Regions from separate parts of the Halomonas sp. HAL1 genome, predicted to be linked through region 2. Evidence: predicted binding sites of a transcription regulator. Region 2 holds the regulator's gene; each other region holds the start of a gene.
The links. Region 2 encodes PhoB, which activates phosphate uptake and scavenging genes when phosphate is short. Its sites were predicted from a motif close to TGTCATANNNNTGTCANA; they were not measured.
Positions count from the first base shown of each region.

Region 1: the regulator PhoB is predicted to act here: its motif matches at 2,813-2,830, upstream of Q3Y66_RS12355 (PstS family phosphate ABC transporter substrate-binding protein).
Region 3: the regulator PhoB is predicted to act here: its motif matches at 2,322-2,339, upstream of Q3Y66_RS11685 (inorganic diphosphatase).
Region 4: the regulator PhoB is predicted to act here: its motif matches at 3,963-3,980, upstream of Q3Y66_RS03695 (TIGR00153 family protein).

Region 1 covers NZ_CP130610.1:2,627,718-2,633,420, reverse strand. The annotation lists gene Q3Y66_RS12375 (PP2C family protein-serine/threonine phosphatase) at 1-114, shown strand, start outside; gene Q3Y66_RS12370 (STAS domain-containing protein) at 104-622, shown strand; gene Q3Y66_RS12365 (multidrug effflux MFS transporter) at 800-1,996, shown strand; gene Q3Y66_RS12360 (sulfite exporter TauE/SafE family protein) at 2,032-2,763, shown strand; gene Q3Y66_RS12355 (PstS family phosphate ABC transporter substrate-binding protein) at 2,891-3,904, shown strand; gene pstC (phosphate ABC transporter permease subunit PstC) at 4,058-5,308, shown strand; gene pstA (phosphate ABC transporter permease PstA) at 5,327-5,703, shown strand, end outside.
Region 2 covers NZ_CP130610.1:4,145,863-4,151,565, reverse strand. The annotation lists gene Q3Y66_RS19310 (NAD(P)/FAD-dependent oxidoreductase) at 1-486, opposite strand, end outside; gene Q3Y66_RS19305 (chorismate lyase) at 525-1,148, shown strand; gene ubiA (4-hydroxybenzoate octaprenyltransferase) at 1,184-2,077, shown strand; gene phoB (phosphate regulon transcriptional regulator PhoB) at 2,185-2,874, shown strand; gene phoR (phosphate regulon sensor histidine kinase PhoR) at 2,877-4,163, shown strand; gene Q3Y66_RS19285 (hypothetical protein) at 4,474-4,788, shown strand; gene Q3Y66_RS19280 (IS30 family transposase) at 5,159-5,703, shown strand, end outside.
Region 3 covers NZ_CP130610.1:2,484,941-2,490,643, forward strand. The annotation lists gene Q3Y66_RS11675 (aldo/keto reductase family oxidoreductase) at 1-443, shown strand, start outside; gene Q3Y66_RS11680 (carbohydrate kinase) at 509-1,471, shown strand; gene Q3Y66_RS11685 (inorganic diphosphatase) at 1,574-2,281, opposite strand; gene Q3Y66_RS11690 (FadR/GntR family transcriptional regulator) at 2,558-3,277, shown strand; gene dgoD (galactonate dehydratase) at 3,320-4,468, shown strand; gene Q3Y66_RS11700 (2-dehydro-3-deoxygalactonokinase) at 4,472-5,458, shown strand; gene Q3Y66_RS11705 (2-dehydro-3-deoxy-6-phosphogalactonate aldolase) at 5,489-5,703, shown strand, end outside.
Region 4 covers NZ_CP130610.1:773,394-779,096, reverse strand. The annotation lists gene Q3Y66_RS03710 (carboxymuconolactone decarboxylase family protein) at 1-321, shown strand, start outside; gene argA (amino-acid N-acetyltransferase) at 357-1,670, opposite strand; gene Q3Y66_RS03700 (inorganic phosphate transporter) at 1,907-3,172, opposite strand; gene Q3Y66_RS03695 (TIGR00153 family protein) at 3,183-3,863, opposite strand; gene Q3Y66_RS03690 (inorganic triphosphatase) at 4,001-4,915, shown strand; gene Q3Y66_RS03685 (ion transporter) at 4,980-5,703, shown strand, end outside.

The sequences.
Region 1 (5,703 bases), 1.5 Mb from region 2:
ACCAATGCTCTCCTTGCAGAAGGGGACGCAGAGTTCGATGCTAACCAGGAACGCGATGCTTTACCCGATGATCTAACAATCATGATGGTGAGCGGATTTGGTCATGCTGATTGAAGAAGGCCGCATTAAAGCGGCGTTCGATTCTGGTGTTTTTGTTTTAAAGCTGTGTGGCGATGTGCGTTTAACGCTTTGCGCGACACTCGATACCCAAGCCCAACGTCTCGCTGAGACACCGGGGTTGCGTGCCGTACTGATTGACCTGCGCGAAGCCACCAACGTGGATTCAACTGCGCTGGGTTTCTTGGCTAAGGTGGCAATGGCAGTAAAAGGGCGCTTAGAGCAGCCACCGACCATTATTGTCGATAATGATGACGTTCGAAAAATGCTTGACGTGATGGGTTTTGCGCGCTTTTTCACTCTGATGGAAGCACCTATTCAGCAAGCCACAACGCTTAACGATGCTCTCGAAGAGTTACCTGAAGAGCCTGCCGATGAAGAGGGGCTCCGTGACCGCATCCTCGAAGCGCATCGTATTTTGATGCATATGAACGAGCATAACCGCGAGCAGTTTCAGCCGCTGGTTGATATGCTTGAGTCGCAAGACGCCGCCACACATCAATAAGCATTCATCTTTAATCTGGTTTGACTTTCCTCACGCTATCGCAGTGAGTGATTCATCGTTTTCATCTACTGCGATAGCGCTGTGCCTATAGCGTTTAGCCCCGACAAGGGTCTTAAAATCGGCTATGATTAGCGGCCTATCTATTCCCGCGCGTTCGTTATCGCCGTAAGGAGACCCATGCATCTTAATCCCCGCCGCGTAGCGTTGCTAGTTGCCGCCAACACGGCGCTTGCCCCCTTTGCGATCGACGCCTACCTACCTGCGATGGGAATAATCGCCGAAAGTATCGGCGCAAGTATTCATCGCACTGAACTTTCCATTAGCGTGTTCTTGTTTGGTTTTGCGCTGGGCCAGCTCTGCTTTGGGCCGCTTTCGGATCGCATGGGCAGAAAGCCTGTACTCCTGGGCGGACTAGTGGTGTTTATGCTGGCAAGCCTGGCTATTACGATGGTCGACAGCTTGCCTACACTGCTGGCCTGGCGGTTTATTCAAGCGCTGGGGGGCGGGGCCTGCGTGGTCAACTCGGCGGCAATTGTGCGCGACTGCTTTAGTGGGCGCGAGGCCGCTAAAGTAATGTCCACCATGGCGATGATTATGATGCTGGCACCGTTGGTGGCGCCCGCCGTGGGAAGCCTATTGTTGCATGTGGCCGGTTGGTGGTTAATTTTTGTTTTCTTGGCTGTTTATGCAGGCTTTTTACTCTGGCTGTTAGGAACGCGACTGCCTGAAACTCGCGATATGTCGCTTCCTGCGGCGTCACCGCGGCAGGTTATTCGCAATTACGCCAGCGTGCTCAAACATCGTGAAGGGATGGGCTATATCTGCGCAGTAGCCGCTTCCTTTGCCGGCCTTTTTGCCTTTGTAACCGCTTCGCCGTTTCTCTATCTCGACTATTTTGGTCTATCGCCAGGTACCTATCCGCTCGTGTTTGGTGTCAACGTACTGGTCATTGCGCTCTCCAACCGCGTCAATATTCACCTGCTGCGTAAACGCACGCCACAGCAAAATCTACGCTTGGGGCTGCTTATACAGTTAGCGGCAGCGCTAGGGTTAGTAGTAGTGACGGCGTTAAATATCGCGTCACTCATGGTTGTTGTGCCACTGATTATGCTGTTCACCGGCATGATTGGGCTGATTACCCCGAACGCAATCTCTTCATTGTTGGATCATTTTGGTCATATTAGCGCTACTGCAACGGCGCTGTTAGGCGGCATCCAGTTTACCTGTGGTGCTCTCGCGGGGGTGATGGTCGGATTGTTTGAAGTTGAGCACCTATGGCCAATGGTGCTGACCATGTTGGGCGCCGCTTTGTTGGGAAATATCGGCGTACGCAAATTAACCAAGGCGCCCGTCATAAGTGATTCACAGGGATGAGTCGTAGGCATGAGCAATAAGAATGAGCAGCAGTGATGGATAGCATGTTGGCTTGGGTCAATATGCCGATGAGTACTTGGTTAGCCTGCGCAGCCGTGCTGCTACTGGGTGCCTTTGTTCAGCGGGCAACCGGTTTCGGTTTGGCCGTGATCGGAGCACCATTGCTGCTGATGCTTGAGCCACGATTGGTGCCGGTCATTTTAGTGCTGTTTGGCTTTACCGTTTCGTTAATGATGGTGCGTCACTATTGGCATGAGGTGCGTCTGGATTCCATTGGCATGGCGTTAGTGGGGCGCCTGCCTGGCAATGCGCTGGGTATTTGGCTGCTGCTCGCCGCGCCGATGTTTTTGTTAGAAAAGCTAATCGCCATCATCGTACTGTTTGCTGTGCTGGTGACGTTGTGCCGCTTTAAACTGCCGGTTAATCGAGTAACGCTATTCGGCGCCGGTGTGTTGTCAGGTATCTTTGGCACCGTTGCTGCCATCGGGGGCCCGCCCATGGTGATATTGATGCACGGCTTGCCTGCTGATCGGGTGCGGGGAAATCTGGCGGCCTTTTTCATTTTGACCTCAATGCTGACCATTATGACTCTCGCCTTCGCTAATCAGATTCAGCTCTGGCATTTTCAGGTTGCCCTTACCTTTCTCCCTGCGGTACTCGTAGGTAATGCAGTGGCGGACGCCATTGCTCATCGCTTGGATAGACGTTTACTGCAAGGCGCTTCGCTAGCATTGTGTACCTTGGCGGCACTGGGTTTACTGCTGTAAACGAAAGCGAATTCCTCACGTAGCAAAAATTCTTTCATGTATTGCTCACTGTCATGAAGTTGTCATGGAACCAGTGCAAGGTATGCCTTGCGAAGGTTAGATCCCTACATGAACAGGAGTTTTTCGCATGAACCGTATTCTAAAAACCACCGTTATCGCGGCTGCTGTAATGAGCGTTGCCGGTGTTGCCCAAGCCCGTGATCAAATCCGTATCGTAGGCTCCAGTACCGTTTACCCGTTTGCCAGCTACGTAACTGAAGAGTTCGGTGCCACTACCGGCAACCCGACGCCTGTTATTGAATCAACTGGTTCGGGCGGTGGTTTGCGTCTGTTCTGTAACGGTGTTGGCGAAGGCACGCCAGACATTACTAACGCTTCACGCCGCATGAAAGTCGCTGAGTTTGAGCGTTGTGAAGAGAACGGCGTTACCGATATCACCGAAGCTAAAATCGGTTCTGACGGTATCGTGCTTGGTCAGTCCAACACGAATGATGTTGTTGACCTGACGCTTGAGCAGATTTTCATGGCAGTAGCCGCCCAGGTGCCGGTTGATGGTGAGTTAGTTGATAACCCCTACACTAACTGGAGCGAAATTGATTCTTCGCTGCCAGACCGTGAAATCTCCATCTATGGTCCGCCAACGACTTCTGGTACCCGTGACGCTTTTGAAGAGCTAGTACTGGAAACTGCATCGCTTGAAATGGATGTTTACGGCGAAGAAGGCTACACCGATATTCGCTCTGACGGTGTTTACATCGACGCTGGCGAAAACGACAACCTGATCGTTCAGCGCTTGAGTGAAGATACCGGGGCAATGGGTATCTTTGGCTACTCATTCCTTGAAGAGAATACCGATTCCCTGAACGGTGCCACCATCAACGGTGTTGCGCCAGAGCCCGAAGCAATCAGCTCAGGTGACTACCCCGTGGCGCGTTCACTGTGGTTCTACGTGAAGAACCAGCACGCTGAAGAAGTACCGCCGATGGCTGACTACGTCGACATGTTCATGAGCGAAATGATGATTGGCGCAGATGGTTACTTGAAAGATATCGGCTTGATCGTTCTGCCTGAAGAAGAGCGCGAAGAGTGGCGTCAGGCTGTAGCAGATCGCACTACAATGTCAGTAGACGTTCTTAAGTAAGTCGTTAAGTTAGAAATGAAAGTGGCCGGCAGCGTAAGCTGTCGGCCTTTCATTTTATGACAGCGATAAATTGGCGTTTGTCACATTGCTGTAATGTTTGTGCCCCAAAGTAGTCGCCAATACGATTTCATTAAGTAATGCGAGAGAAATTCGATGCAGACTAACCAGCTTCTTCTGATTTTTTGCGGTGCGTTACTACTGCTGGGGTTGCTGGCGTTTTTTGCTGGCCGTTCAAAAGCCACCCGTTTACGCAGTGCGGGCACGGCTATGTTTGCTCAGCCAGATCAATACGCCTGGTTCACCGTGCTTTCGACCGCTGGTCCAGCCGTGGTAGTGAGTGCGCTGGGGGCTTTTGTGCTGCTTCTAATGGGCGCCGATATCCCCACGCTCTATTTGCTGTCCGCGAGTTTAGTGATTGCAGCAATAGGGCTGATGGTAAGTCTTAACCAAGTTAAACCTGATTTTCACGCCCGTCAGGCCATTGAGCGGGTTATCCGCATGGTCTTGGCCGGGGCAGCGTTAATCTCGATTTTCACTACGTTCGGCATTTTGTTCTCGATTATTTCCGAGGCGCTGCGCTTTTTCCAAATGCACAGCTTCTGGGAGTTCATTACCGGCACCACGTGGAATCCAGGCGCGAGCTTTTTAGCGTCAGCGGGTCGTGGAGACGGTAGTGGGGCTGAATTTGGTTCGGTACCGCTGTTTGCCGGTACCTTTATGATTACCGCTATCGCTATGCTGGTCGCTGTTCCTATCGGCCTGCTCTCCGCGATTTATATGTCCGAGTATGCACCACGTAACGTGCGCACCATTGCCAAGCCCGTCCTTGAGGTTCTGGCAGGTATTCCTACCGTGGTTTACGGCTTTTTTGCCGCGATTACGGTAGCGCCGATTATCGTCAATATCGCCGGTTTTTTTGGGCTCGACGCTTCTTATAATAACGCCGTCGCCCCTGGTGTCGTGATGGGCATCATGATCATCCCGTTTATCTCTTCGCTGTCGGACGATGTGATCAACTCTGTGCCCGATAGTATGCGCCAAGGGTCGCTGGCATTAGGCATGACCAAAGGGGAAACCATACGAGATGTGGTCATTCCTGCTGCTCTGCCGGGTATTATTTCAGCCACTCTGTTGGGTATGTCGCGCGCGCTAGGTGAAACCATGATTGTGGTGATGGCGGCAGGCATGCGGCCCAATCTTACCGCTAATCCGCTGGAAGATATGACCACGGTGACCGTGCGTATTGTGGCGGCTTTAACCGGGGACCAAGAGTTTGCAAGTGCTGAAACGCTGTCAGCTTTTGCCCTGGGGCTGGTGCTGTTTGCGGTGACGCTCACGCTGAACCTGGTATCTGTACTGATGATCCGTCGTTTCCGCGAAAAATACCGCGTGAATAACCTGTAACGCTGAGGAACTGTTTCGATGAGCCATACTTTTGACGAAATCAGCCAGCAGCTTAAGCGGCGTCACCGTAAGTCTGCCCGCCTTAAATGGATATCAATGGGATCGTTGGGCTTGGCAGGCCTGTTTCTGGTGCTGTTTTTTGCCGATATGCTGAGCAAGGGGTTGCCAGCCTTTCAGCAGGCGTATATCCAGACCGAGATTAGTTACACCGAAGAAGCGCAAACCGATGGACGGCAGGCGTTTGACCAAGAGTTGCTACCGTTAATCAGTCGCACGGCGGTGCGAGTAATTCCCATGGAGTTGCGCAATAACCCTGGGATGATTGGTACCAGCGAAGCGCAGTGGGTGTTGGCAAACAGTGAAGTTGACCAGTACCTGAAGGGGCACCGAAATCG
Region 2 (5,703 bases):
TAACGCCTGATGAAAGCGTCGGTAGTCGTCTAGGTCATTAATGGTGAAGCAGCGTGGGGCTACGCTGGGGTCGATGCTGAACGGCATCCTGGGGGCAGCGCCGGTGGCTAATACCAGTGTTTCGTAGCTTAGTTTTGAAGAGCTTAGTTTTTCATAGTTGGGCGCTTGTCCAGCGTCGAGAAGCAGTGTCCGGTTATCCACATCCAGTGCCGCCACGGGGGTGTGGGTAATGATGCGGGCGTTTAACTCATCGCCCAGCTCGGCAGCGTTTCGCTGGGCCAGTTTGTTGGGCGCTAGGCCTTTAGCGAAGCCGGTGGAGAGTAACGGTTTGCTGTAATCGTCACCGCTGTCAGCACTAATCAACGTGATTGACCGCTGGTCACCGAGACGGCGCAGTGCCCGGGCTAAGCCAATCCCGGCCATTCCCGTGCCAATAATGACCAGCGCAGCGTGGGATGAAGAGAGCTCTGGTTGTGAGGTGGGCATGCAGACACCAAAAAAGTCGCTGAAACAAAAGCCTGTTAGTGCTGCATGTTACACTAGCCGACCCGTTTATTGCCCTGGAGAACTTGGTGACGCCTGCAGCTTTTCGGCAAACTCCTCACTTTTCGCGCTGGCGGCCCGTTGATGCGGCGCGACCTGCCATGAGTACTTCCTGGTGGCAGTGGGTTGCCTCAACCGACTCATTAACCGCCCGCTTAATAGCCGCAGGAGGTGAAAAGCAGTTTCGCGTTCGACTGCTACGCCAGGGCGTAGGCTGGCCGCGAGCGGATGAGGCACGGGCGTTGGGCATTGCTCCCAAACGCTATGCATGGCTGCGTGAAGTCGCGCTGTGCTTGGATGAAACGCCGTGGGTGGTGGCGCGCTCCGTCGCCCCGCTTACTCAGTTAAAGGGCCAGCGTTTGGAAGGGTTAGGTGAGCGCTCGCTAGGCAGTTGGTTATTTCGTCAGCCAGGTTTAATTCGCGGGCCGCTTGAGGCCACTACCCAATCCTCCTTATTTGCTCGTATGAACGGTATCGAAAGTGACTGTACCTGGGGCCGACGTTCAGTGTTTTATCACGGCGGTAATCACGGTGGGCTGTCGTTATTGGTGCAGGAGTATTTTTTGCGTGCGATGGCGGATGACCTTGATCTGCCATCGCGCTAGGCTAGCGCCTGCATCTTATTTTTCGTGAGGTAAGCATGGATCGTTCACTGTTGCGGCCGAAGGGATGGGCTCGCGTGGCAGATTTTATACAGCTGATGCGTTTGGATCGACCCATTGGCACTTGGCTGTTGATGTGGCCGACGCTTTGGGCGCTGTGGATTGCCGCTGAAGGGGTACCCGGCCGTGATGTGCTGCTGATTTTTGTGGCCGGTGTTTACGTCATGCGCGCGGCTGGCTGCGTGGTGAACGATTATGCAGATCGCCATTTCGATGGCCATGTGAAACGCACTAAGCATCGCCCGCTCGCCACAGGTCGAATCAGCGAAACCGAGGCTCAATTGCTGTTTATTGGTTTGGTGGCCGCAGCGTTTATTCTGGTGCTACTGACTAATTGGTTTACGGTGCTGCTCTCGCTGGGCGGGGTATTTCTGGCAGTTATTTACCCGTTCATGAAGCGTTATACCCATTTTCCCCAGGTGGTGCTGGGGGCGGCATTCTCATGGGCAATTCCAATGGCCTTTGGCGCCGTGCTGGGCCATGTGCCGTTGGAAGCATGGCTGCTTTTCTGTGCAAACGTGCTATGGACGGTGGCATACGACACGCAATACGCCATGGTCGATCGCGACGATGATTTAAAAATTGGCATTAAATCGACAGCCGTGCTGTTTGGCGACGCGGATCGCCTGATAATCGGCCTACTCCAGGTAGCCACCCTGGGGTTGCTGGCATGGGTAGGCTGGCGGGTCGGGTTAGGTGGGTTCTTTTGGCTAGGGCTCGCTGCAATGGCGGCAACTTTCCTGCATCAGCAGCGCTTAATTCGTTATCAGGAGCGGGATCCCTGTTTCCAGGCGTTTCTGAATAATCACTGGTCGGGGCTGCTGATTTTTACTGGTATTGCGCTAAGTTGGTGGCCTGCGGCGGGTCAGTAACTGCCATTGTCATGTAACTGTCATCAAGTCATGGTGTTATCGTCACTGACATGTCATTGAACTGTTTTTCTTTGAACTGGCTTTTTTGCACACCGTGAGGCTCTGGTATGACCGCCAAAACCGTTCTGATTGTCGATGATGAATCGTCGATTCGCGAGATGATCGCGGTAGCGCTGGAAATGGCTGACTACCGTGTGCTCGAAGCAGATAACGCCCAGGATGCTCATGCCATGGTGGTTGACCACCAACCTGATTTATTGCTGCTTGACTGGATGATGCCTGGCACCAGCGGTATTGAGCTGGCTAGGCGTTTGAAGCGCGAAGAAGCTACCGCCGAGATCCCGATTATTATGCTGACCGCTAAAGGCGAAGAGGATAATAAGATCCAAGGGCTTGAAGCCGGTGCCGATGATTACATCACCAAGCCTTTTTCTCCACGCGAATTGGTGGCACGGCTGAAAGCGGTGCTGCGTCGTGCGACACCGCGTGGCGTTGAGGACCCGATTGAGATTAATGGCCTGTTGCTTGATCCGGTAAGCCACCGGGTAAGCGCTCACGGTAAAGCGTTGGAAATGGGTCCGACCGAGTATCGTCTGCTGCAGTTTTTTATGACCCATCAAGAGCGCGCTTACACACGTAGCCAACTGCTTGACCAAGTATGGGGTGGTAATGTGTATGTCGAAGAGCGTACGGTCGATGTGCATATTCGACGCTTACGAAAAGCGCTGGGCGATGTGCATCAAAACCTGATTCAAACGGTTCGGGGTACCGGATACCGTTTCTCTGCACGGGTGTAAATGTGCGCCTATGGAGCCGTGAACTGTGGCGTCTAGCGTGGCTGGCCACACTGGGTACTTGTTTAGGCTGGTTATTGGGCTCAGCAGGGCTAGGGCTTGCGGCAGGGCTTGCAGTATGTCTGTTTTATCACTTGCGGCAGCTACGCGAACTTTATTTATGGCTAACCCTACATCCTCACGATGAGCCGCCTGCCGCTCACGGTATGTGGGGTGAATTGTTTGATCGTTTATACCGCTATCAGAAAAGCCAGCGTATAACGCAAAGTCGGCTGCGTGCTACCTTGGCCCGTATTCAAGAGTCGTCTGAAGCGATGCGTGACAGTGTGGTCATGCTCGACCGCCACGGTGATCTAGAGTGGTGGAACAGCGCTGCAACGAACATGCTAGGGCTACAAACTGCCCATGATCGTGGTCAGCACATTACCAACCTACTGCGCGAGCCAAGTTTCATCCGCTACTTCAATGCGCGGGAGTATGGCGAGCCGCTAACGCTGACATCGCCGATTGACGAGCGTCGAATCCTGCAGTATCAAATTACCCTGTACGGTGACGATGAACGGCTGGTAATGGCCCGGGATATCACGCGCTTGCATCGCCTGGAACAGATGCGGCGCGACTTTGTTGCCAACGTCTCTCACGAGCTGCGCACGCCGCTAACCGTCCTTTCCGGCTATCTGGAAACCTACAGCGATATTGCTGACCAGTTGCCTCCGCGTTTGGGCAAAAGCATCAACCAGATGCAGGAACAGACGCAGCGAATGCAAAACCTGGTCAATGATCTATTGCTGCTCTCTCGGTTAGAAATCGACCAGGGGGGGAAAGATCACCATCCGCTGTCGCTAGGGCCTTTGCTACAAAGCATCTGTGATGATGCGCTGGCGCTGTCGAATCAGCGTCATACCATTACTGTCGCGCTTGAAAGCGATGCACGCCTGCTGGGTAGTGAACAGGAGATTCGTAGCGCCATCTCTAACCTCGCCTTCAATGCCGTTCGCTATACGCCAGCAGGTAGCCACATCACCTTACGCTGGAAAGCTAGCGCGACTGGCGGCGGCTGTATTGATGTGGAAGACAATGGTGAAGGCATCGATCCCGTCCATATTCCCCGACTAACCGAACGTTTTTACCGTGTCGATAAAGGCCGTAGCACCGCAACTGGCGGCACGGGCTTAGGCTTGGCGATCGTTAAGCACGTACTATTACGCCACGATGCGCAATTACAGATTGAATCCCACCCGGGTAAAGGGGCGCTTTTTCGCTGCTCATTTCCCGCTTCACGTCTTGTATAGGGCTCCGTAAGCGACCTCTCGCACCATACCTGTAAAGGTGTGTAATATTGGCATGTAAGGTTGGTAAGAGTTTACTCATGTGCCATTTTTACACAGCTTTTAAGCTTGGTATTTCTATTTTAACAGAACGCTACAGCTTGGCTTGTTTTAATTAATACATTGATTTTTAATTGCTTTATCCTGTTTTTTGGCATTTGGCATGCCCGCTGCATTGTTAAAGATAAGGAAGACGACCGCAGGAAATGCTGGCTTTTATAATAAGCCCTTCTTTCTTAACCAAGCGGTAATAAACAGCGATCGGAGGTGGAATATGATGTCCAAGGATTTACTCAAGAAAGCTGGCATTTTAGGTGTATCTTTTGGTTTGATGGCAAGCCCGTTAGCATTTGCTCAAACAGATGAAAATTCAGCTATTGATGAAAATCAGGGAATTACAGCTGAAGAGCAACCAATGGATCCCCAAGGTACTGATAGTTCAGACGGTCATAATACCAAAGACATGACTAATGATTTAACCCATGACGAAGGTGATGAAGCCAGCGACATGGATCCTCAGTCAAGCGGTCACTCAGATGATGCTGAGTATGACGACGATGAGCTTGTAGAAGAAAACAGCGGTAGCTAATTGTTAATTATCATTTAGATATCAAAGAATGTCCTTTCAACGGATGAAAGGGTGATTGACAGGATGTTACAAAGGCAAGGATGCTTTTCAGGTTCAAGGATGAATCACTAGGAAATCAAACGTTAGTCAGGGTTAATTCCAAGGTTGGAGTCCCGCACAAGGAGTGGAAGCTAACGTTAGTTATTACCTATAGTCTATTCTGATATCGGGCCTCGCCAGTCGGGGTCTAATTTTTTTCTGCCTGCTTTTTGTGGGCATTTCGCTATTTTTACCTACCTACCTACCTACCTACCTACCTACCTACCTTTTTGAGTGCTTGGCCGCAGAAACTGAGTGCAACACCTAAGAATTTTAGTAAGGTGTTGGATTTATGTCCTATTCAGAACTCAGCATCGAAGAACGTGCCACCATACAGGTAAGCCTCAGGCAAGGCATGAGGCTCCGCCAGATTGCTCACATGTTGAGGCGTTCTCCGTCTACCCTCAGCCGTGAAGTACGGCGCAACCAAACTCAGTCAGGTGCCTACTGTGCTCATAGTGCGCAGACGCACCGCTGCGCTCGACGCATGGTTTGTCGCCCAAAACGTAAGCTGCTGTTGGGGAGTGAACGCTTTGAGCTGGTCATTCATATGCTTCGCAACCGCTTGTCTCCAGAACAAATAGCAGGCAAGCTCAAACGCATGATGACGCCCAGTTTTGAAGATGCTTACGTCTGCCGTGAGACGGTCTACAACGCCATTTACGCCTTGCCTGTGGGCCAGCTTAAGAAAGAGTTGATTCACTGCCTGCGCCAAGGCAAATCGACCCGTAAGCCTCGCCGTGGTCAGGTCGATCGCCGTGGCCAAATACCCGACATGGTGAGCATTCACCTTCGTCCACCGGAGATAGAGAAGCGCGAAATGCCAGGCCACTGGGA
Region 3 (5,703 bases), 1.7 Mb from region 2:
CCATTGACGCCGGAAAAATTGGCGCAGCAGGGGTTTCCAACCATTTGCCCAGCCAGTGGCGGCGCTTGCAGGGCGCCATGCATCACCGCTTATCAGCCAACCAAATCGAGCTCTCTATTGCCCACACAACGCCGCTGTTTGACGGCAGCTTTGATGATCTCTGTGCCGATGGCCACGCGCCCATGGCATGGTCACCTTTGGCAGGTGGGCAATTGATGCAAGGCGCCGTTGGTGACTGTTTGGATAAGTGGGCAACAGAGCTTGATAGCACCCCTAGTGCTTTAGCGCTGGCATGGCTGCGCAGTCTTCCTAACTCGCCAGTACCGGTAATTGGCAGCGTTAAACCTGAGCGAATCAACGACATGCTCAAAGGCCCTGCCACGCTACCCCGGGAAGCCTGGTATGAATTGCTAGAAGCCGCCCGCGGCCACTGCGTGGCATAAGGCTATTTGTATAAAACGACGCGGTACAAAACAACTATTACGATAATTACACTAAGGAGCCACTGATGACGCCAATCATCGCCTTTGGGGAAGCACTGGTGGATATGCTCTCCAGCCGTCTAGGGGCGGCAACGGATGCACAGGAAACCTTTACGCCCTACGCCGGTGGTGCTCCCGCTAATGTGGCGGTCGCCTGCGCTCGTTTAGGCGTACCCAGCCAGTTTCTAGGCATGGTGGGCGACGATACGTTTGGTCACTTCATCGTGCGCGAACTCAACAGTCACGGCGTCGACACAAGCGGCGTGGTATATACCCGAGAAGCCCGCACAGCGCTGGCGTTCGTTTCCCGGGATGACGCGGGCGAACGCACTTTTGATTTTTATCGCCCACCCGCGGCTGATCTGCTTTATCGCCTTGAGCATTTACCCCATGGCATCTTCGAGAGCCCTGCCATTCTACACCTGTGCAGTAACAGCCTGACCGACCCTGAGATTGCCGATGTCACCTTGGCAATGGCCACCATGGCCAAACGGGCAGGTTGCTTGGTCAGCGTAGACGCCAACCTGCGTCACAATTTATGGCCCGAGGACGAAGCGGATGCCAGCTTAGTCACGCAGCTGCTAGACGGTGCTGAGCTGCTCAAGCTATCCCTGGAAGAGCTTGACTACTTACGTGCCGACCACCCTGCGGAGTCGTGGCTTTCAGAGCGGCTAGCGGCAGGGGTAAAAGTTATCTTAATCACCGACGGCCCCAATGATGTCGTACTCAAAGGCGTCGGTATTGATCAGCGCATTGCGCCTCCGAGCGTTGAAGCGGTGGATACTACCGCCGGAGGTGACTCCTTTATTGGTGGGCTGCTAGCGGAGCTCTCGGCCCACGGCATCAATGAGAACTGGTACAACGATGCCGACTTTCTCAGTCGCGCAGTGGGTACCGCCTGCCGCTGCGGCGCCCATGCCGTTACTCGGCCAGGCGCTTACGCATCACTCCCTACCCATGCGGATATCGAAGTGCTTCGAACCACTTAATGACTATCCAGTTCGGTGACCGCCTGGACGGTCACCGATGCTCGCTGGGCAGTAGCAACAGTAAGCTGAGATCCTCAACTTCCAATGACTACAATTTAGTCATTATTGCATCGCTGCGAAGTTTTCAGCAGCGGCTTCTAGCGCCGCCCTTGCCGATTCTGCATCGTCAAATCCAAGCCCTTCCATACCGCCATCAGGCCCTTTGTAATTGGCAAACCATAGATCAATGATCTGACTTACAGCTGGGTACTCGCTATCTAGCTGCGCCATGCTTTCAATATGTGCAAAAGGTGAATCCTGAGTGAGAACGGCAATTAGCTTGTCATCTTGCTCGCCGCCATCCAGCATTTTCAGTACACCGATCACGTTCACGTCGACAATTTCACCACGAGGTACGGCTTGACCCAAAACGATCACGTCGAGCGGATCCCCATCACCGCCCAACTCTTTTGGCAGAGCAGTGCCTGGAATAGCACCATAATTACCGGGATACCCCAGGTAACTCACCACGCGCGGTTCACCATCTTTATATTCCCAATAAACCGCTTTGGGATCATCTTTACTGACTTCCCATTTCGCCGATGTACCCGTTGGTATTTCAACAATGGCCCTTACCGAGCCATCTGCATTGATGGCATCCATAGTCATCAAGTCGTCATCACCTACAATTGTGAACTCATCTGCTGCGTTCATGTTTTGGGCAATGGGCGTAGTGTCAGAAAACACCAATCCGCCTAGCACCTCAGCCTGAGCAGAAGACGCTAAAGCCGTCATACACGCGACACCCGTGAGTAATAGTTTTTTCCGCATTATGTTCTCCATTGGTTATTGAGATACGTTAGCGAGGAGAAATGACGGAGTAATGACAGTCTGAAGTTGGCATTTCTTACTTTTCTAATTTGGATGCTACGCCACGGCATTCCCACGAGTCGTTAGTCACTGGCCCACATCTGTTTCAAACCGGTGTGGGCTTTTTTGATTGGATAAGGCGTCATCGGCTATCTAAAGACTCTCATGGCATGACTTGTTTAAATGTCAGACATTTACTAGACTAAGATTCAACCAATAAAAAATAAGAGACACGCCATGACGCTGGACGCTCTACCGCCCCACCAAGGGGGCGCTGAACAGTTAGCACGCCTACTCGCTCAGGCGCTGCTGACAGGCCATTGGCAGCCGGGTGCTACCTTTCCCCGCGAGCTTGATATCAGCAAACATTTTGCGGTGAGCCGCAATCAGGTGCGCAATGCGCTGACCAGCCTCTCCGCGGCAGGGCTACTGGAACGTACGGCGGGTCGGGGCACGCTGGTGCGCGAAATGGGCGACTGGCACCTGCTCGACCCGCTGATGAGCGAGTGGATGACCGGCCTGGTCAATCTTGACCCTCAGCTGGTACGGGCCATTTACGCCTTTCGTTTTTCTGCCGAACCAGTAGTCGCCGGGCTCGCCGCCCAGGCCGCTGAAGCTGAAGACCTCGAACGCTTGGAGCGCGCCTTTGCGGGTATGGAAAACACCGCAGGCAGCGTTGATGCGCGCGATGAGCATGCGGAATACGACGTTGCCTTTCACGATGCCACCTATCGCGCTAGTCACAATTTAGTCTGGCGACAAATGGGGCATTTACTGCGCCCATCTATCATGGCGTTGATTCATGGCTCTCAACACCGTACTGACACCTTGGACGACAGCCTCGCCCGCCATCGTCAAGTACTTGACGCTATTCGCCATCGCGATGCCAGCGCTGCAGAAACCGCCGCCAGAGAAGTGCTGCGCCGCACCGCCATTGACCTTGGCATTGTTAGCTAACATTACTCACTAAATATTTCCTATCCAAAAGGATGACCGGACATGAAAATTACCAAGCTAAAGACCTGGCAAGTTCCTCCGCGCTGGCTGTTTCTCAAAATCGAGACTGACGAAGGCTGCTACGGTTGGGGCGAGCCGGTGATTGAAGGCCGCGCCGCAACCGTTGAAGCCGCCGTTCACGAGCTTTCCGACTACCTGATCGGCCAGGACCCGCACCGAATCGAACACCTCTGGAACATCATGTATCGCGCCGGATTCTACCGCGGTGGCCCTATTCTGATGAGCGCGATTGCCGGTATCGATCAGGCGCTATGGGACCTTAAAGGTCGCGATCTGGGTGTGCCCGTTCACCAGCTGTTAGGCGGCGCCGTACGCGACAAGATGCGCATGTACGCCTGGACCGGTGGCGACCGCCCGAGCGACGTGGGCGCTGGTGCCAAGGCCTTGGTCGAAAAAGGCTTTACTGCCTTCAAAATGAACGGTACGCCCGAACTGCAAATCGTCGACTCCCATCGCAAGATTGATGAAGCAGTAGCACGAGTCGCGGAAGCGCGAAACGCCGTGGGCCCGGATGTTGGCATTGGGATCGACTTTCATGGCCGCGTACATCGGCCAATGGCCAAAGCACTGCTGCGAGAGCTGGAGCCTTTTCACCCGATGTTCGTGGAAGAGCCGGTCGCCCCGGAGCACTTGCCTTGCCTGAAGGATATTGCCGGTGGCCTGGGTTACCCGCTGGCCACCGGGGAACGGCTGCACACCCGCTTTCAGTTCCGCGACCTGCTGGCCGACGGCATGATCGACATTATTCAGCCCGACATTTCCCACTGCGGCGGGATCAGCGAGGGGCTAAAGATCAACGCCCTGGCATCGGCCTACGATGTCGCCCTGGCACCCCATTGCCCGCTCGGTCCGTTAACGCTGGCCGCATCGCTACAGCTGGATGCAGTCAGCCACAACGCCTTTATTCAAGAGCAGAGCATGGGCATCCACTACAACCAGGGCAACGACGTTCTCGACTACTTGGTCGATAAATCGGCGCTCGCCATTGAAGACGGTTTCTGCGCCATTCCCCAAGGCCCAGGCCTTGGTGTAGAGATCAACGAAGAGTTCGTTGAGGAGCGCGCCAAAGTGGGTCACCGCTGGCGTAACCCGGTTTGGACGCATGAAGACGGTTCAATTGCGGAGTGGTAAGCCATGGAATCAAACGCGATGCGTGAAACGACTGAAATAGCACATCAGTTATCCTGGATTGCCGTGGACTGGGGCTCTAGCAACCTGCGCGCCTGGGGACTGGATCAATACGATCAAGTGATTGCCCAAGCCAGTAGCGACAAGGGCATGCTGTCGCTTAAAGCCGATGAGTATGCAGCCGAGCTGCTACGGTTAGTGGGTGACTGGCTGCCCACGAATGCGCCTACAAAGGTGTTAGTGTGTGGCATGGCGGGCGCCCGCCAGGGCTGGCTGGAGGCCGCTTATCTGCCGGTTCCAACGCGGCTCGATCAACTCAGCCAGGGTGCGGTGACGCCAACGCTTACGGGCAGCCAGCTGCACGTTTATCTGCTGCCTGGTTTAAGCCAAACCCGCAGCGCGACAGCCCACTTTGACGTGATGCGCGGTGAAGAGACCCAGCTGGCGGGGCTGGTCGCCGATACGCCTGATTTTTCAGGCCTCGCTTGTCTACCCGGCACGCACGCCAAATGGGCTACCCTGGAAGCAGGCACCGTCACCCAGTTCACTACGTATCTGACCGGCGAGCTTTATCAGCTCTTGGCACGCCAATCAGTTTTGCAACACTCCATCGGCAGTGACGACTTGAACGATGCGGCCTGCCGTGATGCCTTTGTGACAGCGGTCAGCGAAAGCCATGAAGCGCCCGAAACCTTTAGCAGCCGTCTGTTCGGCCTGCGTGCGCAAGATTTACTCGATGGTCGACTACCTACCGGCAAAATGCGAGGGGCCGTACTGGCGGCCAGGCTCTCCGGGCTCGCTATCGGCCTTGAACTTGCTGGCGCCTGCCGTGAGCCGTCAAGCCAAGCGCCAATCACGCTAATCGGTAACCAAGCCCTTTGTCAGCGCTATACGTTAGCCCTCAATGCAATCGGCTTTCAGACACAGCATGTGGATGGCGATGAGGCTGTGCTAGCAGGCCTTCGGCTTGCTCATCATGCATTGAAGGCTTAATGCTGCTCACTATTAACGGAGAAATTACCCATGTCGCTGCCACTGATTGGTATTTTGCGCGGTGTAACGCCTGATGAGGCCGTGGATATCGCGGAAGCGGTGCTAGCCGCGGGCATCACCCAAATTGAGGTGCCGCTTAACTCACCCAACCCACTAGAGAGCATTCGTCGCTTGGTAGACGCGTTTGGCGAGCGTGCAGTGATTGGTGCAGGTACGGTGCTCACGCCAGCTCAAGTACGCGATGT
Region 4 (5,703 bases), 880 kb from region 2:
CATGTGAGCCGGGCGCTCGCCCTGGGGTTCTCCGAACACCGCATTACGGCTATTCGCGGTACACCCGAAGGCATCGACGGCCTTATCGTCAACGCTGTGGATGCGTTATTCGATGAGCGCATGCTGGCCAAGGCGCAGGAAGCAGAACTTGCCGAGGCGATCGGGCGTAAGGCAGTAATCGATCTGATCGCCATGGTGGGTTTCTATTCGGTGCTGGGCTACCTGCTCAACACCTACGACACACCGATCGATGAAGCTGTTCAACAAGAAGCGCGACAACAGCCGGCGATGTTTTCGCTGATGCCGCGTGAAGCTAGTTGATCCAACCCGTTAATCCAGCGCTGTGAATAAGCGCATTACGCTAACTGCTTGACTAACACCTTCGATTTACGCGCGTGATTGTAGGTTTCGCGCTTTAGTGGCGGGAGATCTTCCAGGCTGGCGGCGCGGAAGCCGCGCTCTACAAACCAGTGGGCGGTGTGGGTGGTCAGCACGAACATTTCGTTTAAGCCGCGCTGGCGGGCACGGCGCTCCATGGCTTCCACCAAGCGCTCGCCGCGCTCGCCGCCACGGTAGCTGTCGTGCACGGCTACGCAGGCGAGTTCGGCAATACTGGTATCGGGGAAGACATGCAGCGCGGCGCAGCCGATCACCATGCCGTCGCGCTCGATCACCATGTAATCATCGATTTCGTGCTCCAGGCGCTCCCGGGAGCGGGCGACCAGCATGCCCCGCCGCTCTAGCGGTTCCAGCAGTTCCAGCAGGCCCGCCACATCGTTCAGCGTTGCGGGGCGCAGCTGTTCGTAGCGGTGCTGGGTAATCATGGTACCCACGCCATCACGGGTGAACAGCTCACCCAGCAGGGCGTCATGGTTGTGCCAGGAGAGCAGGTGCGTACGCGCCACGCCTTCCCGTGCGGCGGTGCAGGCGGCCTGTAAATGGCGGGCTAACTCACTGCCAGGAACGGCATTGGTTAAACGCGGCTCGGCTTCTGCTGGCGAGAGTTGGCGCAGTAGCGCGCCGTGCTCATCTTCCAGCCCTTCCGACTCACCGAGCAGAATCAGCTTGTCGGCTTTCAGCGCGACGGCGGCGTGCTGGGCGACTTCGGAGGCGTCTAAATCGAACACTTCGCCGGTACTGGAGAAGCCCAGCGGCGGCAGCAGCACCAATGAACCTTTTTCCAGCAGACCTTCAATGGCGTTGGCACGCACCCGACGCACTTCACCGCTGTGGTCGAAATCGACGCCTTCACGCACGCCTAGTGGCTTGGCGGTCACCAGGTTGCCAGAGATCACGCTGAGCTCTACACCGTGCAGCGGTGTGCTGGGCAGGCCCAGCGACAGCCGCGCTTCCAGCCACAGCCGCTGGCGGGCGGCGACCTGCTCTACATGGGCCATCACGGCGCGATCCGCTACCCAGCGGCCGTCGATACGCGTGGGCTCAACGCCCGCGGCGGTGAGCGATTCATGCACCTGGGGACGAATACCAAACACCACGACCAAGCGCACGCCCAGGGTGTGCAACAGGGCTAAATCCTGAATCAGTTGCTCCCCGCGGCCAGACGCCATCGCTTCGCCTTCAATTAAGATGACAAAGGTTCGCCCCCGGTGAGCATTAATGTAGGGGGAGGCGTTACGAAACCAATCAACAAAGGGGAAGCGCGTATCCAAGGGCCGCTCTCCGGCAGCAGGTGAAAGAAACATCAGACGTTTACCACATCCAACTGGGTTACTTTAACAGAGCACAAAAAACAGCGGCACCTTCTAATGCAAATCTGCTGAATCTAATGCAGATAAACATGAAGATGCCGCTGTGATGTTCCCGCTCAGGTACTTCTTAACGTTTTTCGAGCCGTGGCGTACTGCGTTTTATAGGCACTGCTTATTAGCTATTAGCCAACCAGTGGTTAGCCGAACATGCCTTTGAACATAAAGAAGAACAAAATCGCAAGGCCAGCACCGGCGGGTAGCGTGATCAGCCACGACATGGCAATCGTGCCGATAACCCGCAGGTTCAACGCCGCCATACCGCGTGCAAGCCCCACCCCAAGAATCGCCCCTACCAGCGTGTGGGTAGTGGAAATTGGCAGGCCCGTGCCAGAAGCCAGTACGACCGTGGTGGCCGCCGCCAGCGTGGCAGCAAAGCCACGGCTGGGGGTAAGCTCGGTAATACCGGTACCCACGGTCGCGATGACTTTATGGCCATAGGTGACCAGACCCACGACAATACCGCCGCCGCCAAGTACCAGCACCCACCAAGGCACCAGCGCAGAACCACCAATTTCGCCGCCGGTTTGTACTACGCTGATCACCGCTGCCAGCGGGCCAACCGCATTCGCCACATCGTTTGAACCATGTGCAAAGGCCATGGCACAGGCGGTGAAGATCATCAACACGCCGAACACGCGCTCTACGTTGGCATAGCCGAAGTGATCATTTGCGTTGTGCTCGAACTTGATACGCCGCTGCATAATCAAGCCGATGCCCATAATCACCAACCCCAGCAAAATTGACAGCAGCAGGCTCTGATTAAAGGTTAAGTCCAGCCCCACATGGGACAACCCTTTCGTCAGCGTGACCATCGAAACGATAAAGCCCACCAGAAACACATAGCCCGGCACGTAGCGTTTAGCAGCCGTGAACGGGTTGGCATCTTCAAAAATCAGGTGGTGAACCGATTTAAACAGCAAAAAGCCAATGGTGCCCGCCAGTAAGGGAGAAACCACCCAGCTCGCAGCAATCGTGCCTACGGCGCCCCAGTCCACTGTGGAGGGGCCTAACCCTGCAACAGCAAAGCCCACAATCGCGCCGACAATCGAGTGCGTCGTGGAAACCGGCCAACCTTTCATAGACGCTGCAAGCAACCACGTACCCGCCGCCAGCAGTGCTGCCAGCATGCCGTATACCAACAGCTGAGGATCGTCTTGCAGTAGTTCGGGGTCGATAATACCTTTACGAATCGTATTGGTAACCTCGCCACCGGCTAGCCAGGCGCCGAGAAATTCAAAAACAACAGCGATCAAGATCGCTTGTTTGATGGTGATCGCTTTCGACCCCACCGAGGTTCCCATCGCATTGGCGACATCATTCGCACCAACGCCCCAGGCCATAAAGAAGCCAAACAAACAGGCCAGGATAATGAAGATTTCACCGTACTGGGCAATAATCAGCATGAAGATCCCCTTAGCGGGCGGTCAGTATCTGCAGACGGCTACCCACACGCTCAGCGCGATCGGATAGTTCGCCAACCCATTCAATGATTTTGTAGAGAAAGATCACGTCCACTGGCGGTAGCTGGCTCTCAAGCGAGAACAGTTGGCGACGGATCGTCACTTGTTGGTCATCGGCTTGGTGCTCAAGGGTGTGCAGTTCACGGATCATGTTCTGCATGACGTCGGAGACGTTTTTTCCAAAGCCGGACTCAAGCAGATCCTTGAGTTCTTCCAGTGCCTGGCGGGCTTGGGCAACACAAGCAACACTGGTACGGATGTAATCGCGCATTGCATCGGCCAATTCATCCGGCACGCGCATTTTACGCCCCAACATAATGCCGGTAATGTCACGCACCTTGTTGGCGATCTTGTCCTGCACGCTGATCAGGTCGAGCAGATCGGAGCGCGACACCGGAAGAAACATGGTGTTGGGCAGGTTCAACCGCAGCTCTGTTTTCAGCGTATCGGCGTCATGCTCTAAGCGGGTGACGTTTTCGCGCAGCTCAGCCGCTTTGTCCCAGTCATCAGCCAGCGTTGCTTCAAAAAACGGCAACAGCAGATCGGCACATTCATTTGCCTTGACGATATGGGCCAATAACGGCTGGAATGGCGAGCGGCCAAACATCGAAGAAAAAGGATTGGAGGTAACCATAATGCCTTTTAGCCTGTTTTCGGGAAGCCTGGAAATGGCGGCGCCAGTATAAAGAGTGCGCCCGCCGCCGTCATGAAAAGTTCATAAATGTAATCAAATATTCATTTAAATGTCACGATAACGAGGTGGCGAGCGTCATGAAAAACCCAATCCCCATGGAAGTAGAACTGAAACTTGCCCTTGCACCAGAGGGACCTGCCGCGCTGTGTAACCACCCGTTTCTAGTATCGAAACCCTCACACCAGCACACGTTAACCAATACCTATTTTGACACCCCGGAAGGCGATTTAGCGAAGGCGCATATTGCGCTACGCCTGCGCAAAATAGATGGCAAAGTGCTACAAACGGTGAAAACCGCAGGCCAGGGCGGCGGCGGATTATCTCAACGACAGGAGTGGGAGTGGCAAGTTCCTGACCACGAACTGGATCTGGTAGCTCTTGCCGAACTGCTCCCCTTTCAAGGCCAGCTTAGCAGCGTGCTACATGCCCTTGCCCCCCAACTCAGCACCGATTTCACGCGGCGCAGCTGGCAGCTAACCGATGGCTTAGTAAACCCAGGCGCAATAGGCCAGCGCAGTCATATCGAGCTGGTGCTGGATGAGGGCGAAATTATCAGCGGTGGCTACCGCACGCCCATCCGCGAGGTAGAACTTGAATTAAAGGACGGCGACCCGGAAGCGCTGTGGGCATTGGCACTGACACTTTCAGAACAGGTACCGCTGCGCCCTTCAGATAGCAGCAAAGCATCTCGGGGCAATGCACTTAGCAACCAGCACTGGCCACTTCCCAAGGCGCACTCACCGGCTGAGTGGCTACACCGCGCAACGCTGGCGCTGGATGCCTACCACGACAGCCAGCAGGCAAGCTTTCTAAGCGATGCCCAACAGGCGTTAGTCACTCTCGCTGACCACCCCGCGCTGGATGACAACGCCCGCGTGTACGCTCAGGCGTTACCCGGCAGCTTAGATGCCAATGGTCAGCCCAGCACGGCTTACGGTAACGCTGCGTTGGCACTGGCCCATCGCTTGGCGTACCAAACCGAGCTACGCTAACGGCTTAATGCTATTTCAGGACTGTTTTTAAGGACCGAATTGAGGCCCACTTCAGGATGATGCGATGAATTTAAACTTAACCCCCGGTGCGGAAGGCCTACGCGCTCAACTTTTTCATATTATTTTCGAATCCGACACACCGGGCGCTAAAGCCTTTGATATTGCCTTGATCGGGGCTATTTTGTTGAGTGTCGCGGTCATCCTGTTGGGTAGTATCGAGATTTACGCCGAACGCTACGGGCCCATTTTCTTCTACATTGAGTGGGCATTAACGATACTGTTCAGCTTAGAGTTGTTAGTTCGCATTTACTGCCTTGAGCGCCCCTTGCTCTATCTAAAAAGCTTTTATGGAATCGTCGACTTAATCGCTATTTTACCCACTTGGCTAGTGCTACTGGTCCCTGGCGCTCATGGGCTGGTGATTGTTCGTTTGCTGCGAGTGCTGCGTATTTTCCGCATTTTGCGCCTGATGGAGTTTGTCGGTGAAGCCAGCCTGCTACTCGACGCGTTAAAACGCAGCCTGCGTCAAATACTGCTATTTTTTTCTGCCATTTTCATGGTGGTCACGCTGTTCGCGGCGTTGATGTACACCATTGAGTCACCGGAAGCGGGCTTCACCAGTATTCCAATGTCGATGTACTGGGCCATCGTTAGCATGACCACCGTGGGCTACGGCGACATCGTCCCCGCCACCGCGTTGGGTAAAGCGATTACCATGATCTTGATGCTGCTGGGCTACTCGATTATTGCTGTGCCCACCGGGGTATTCTCCGCTCAGGTGATCCGCT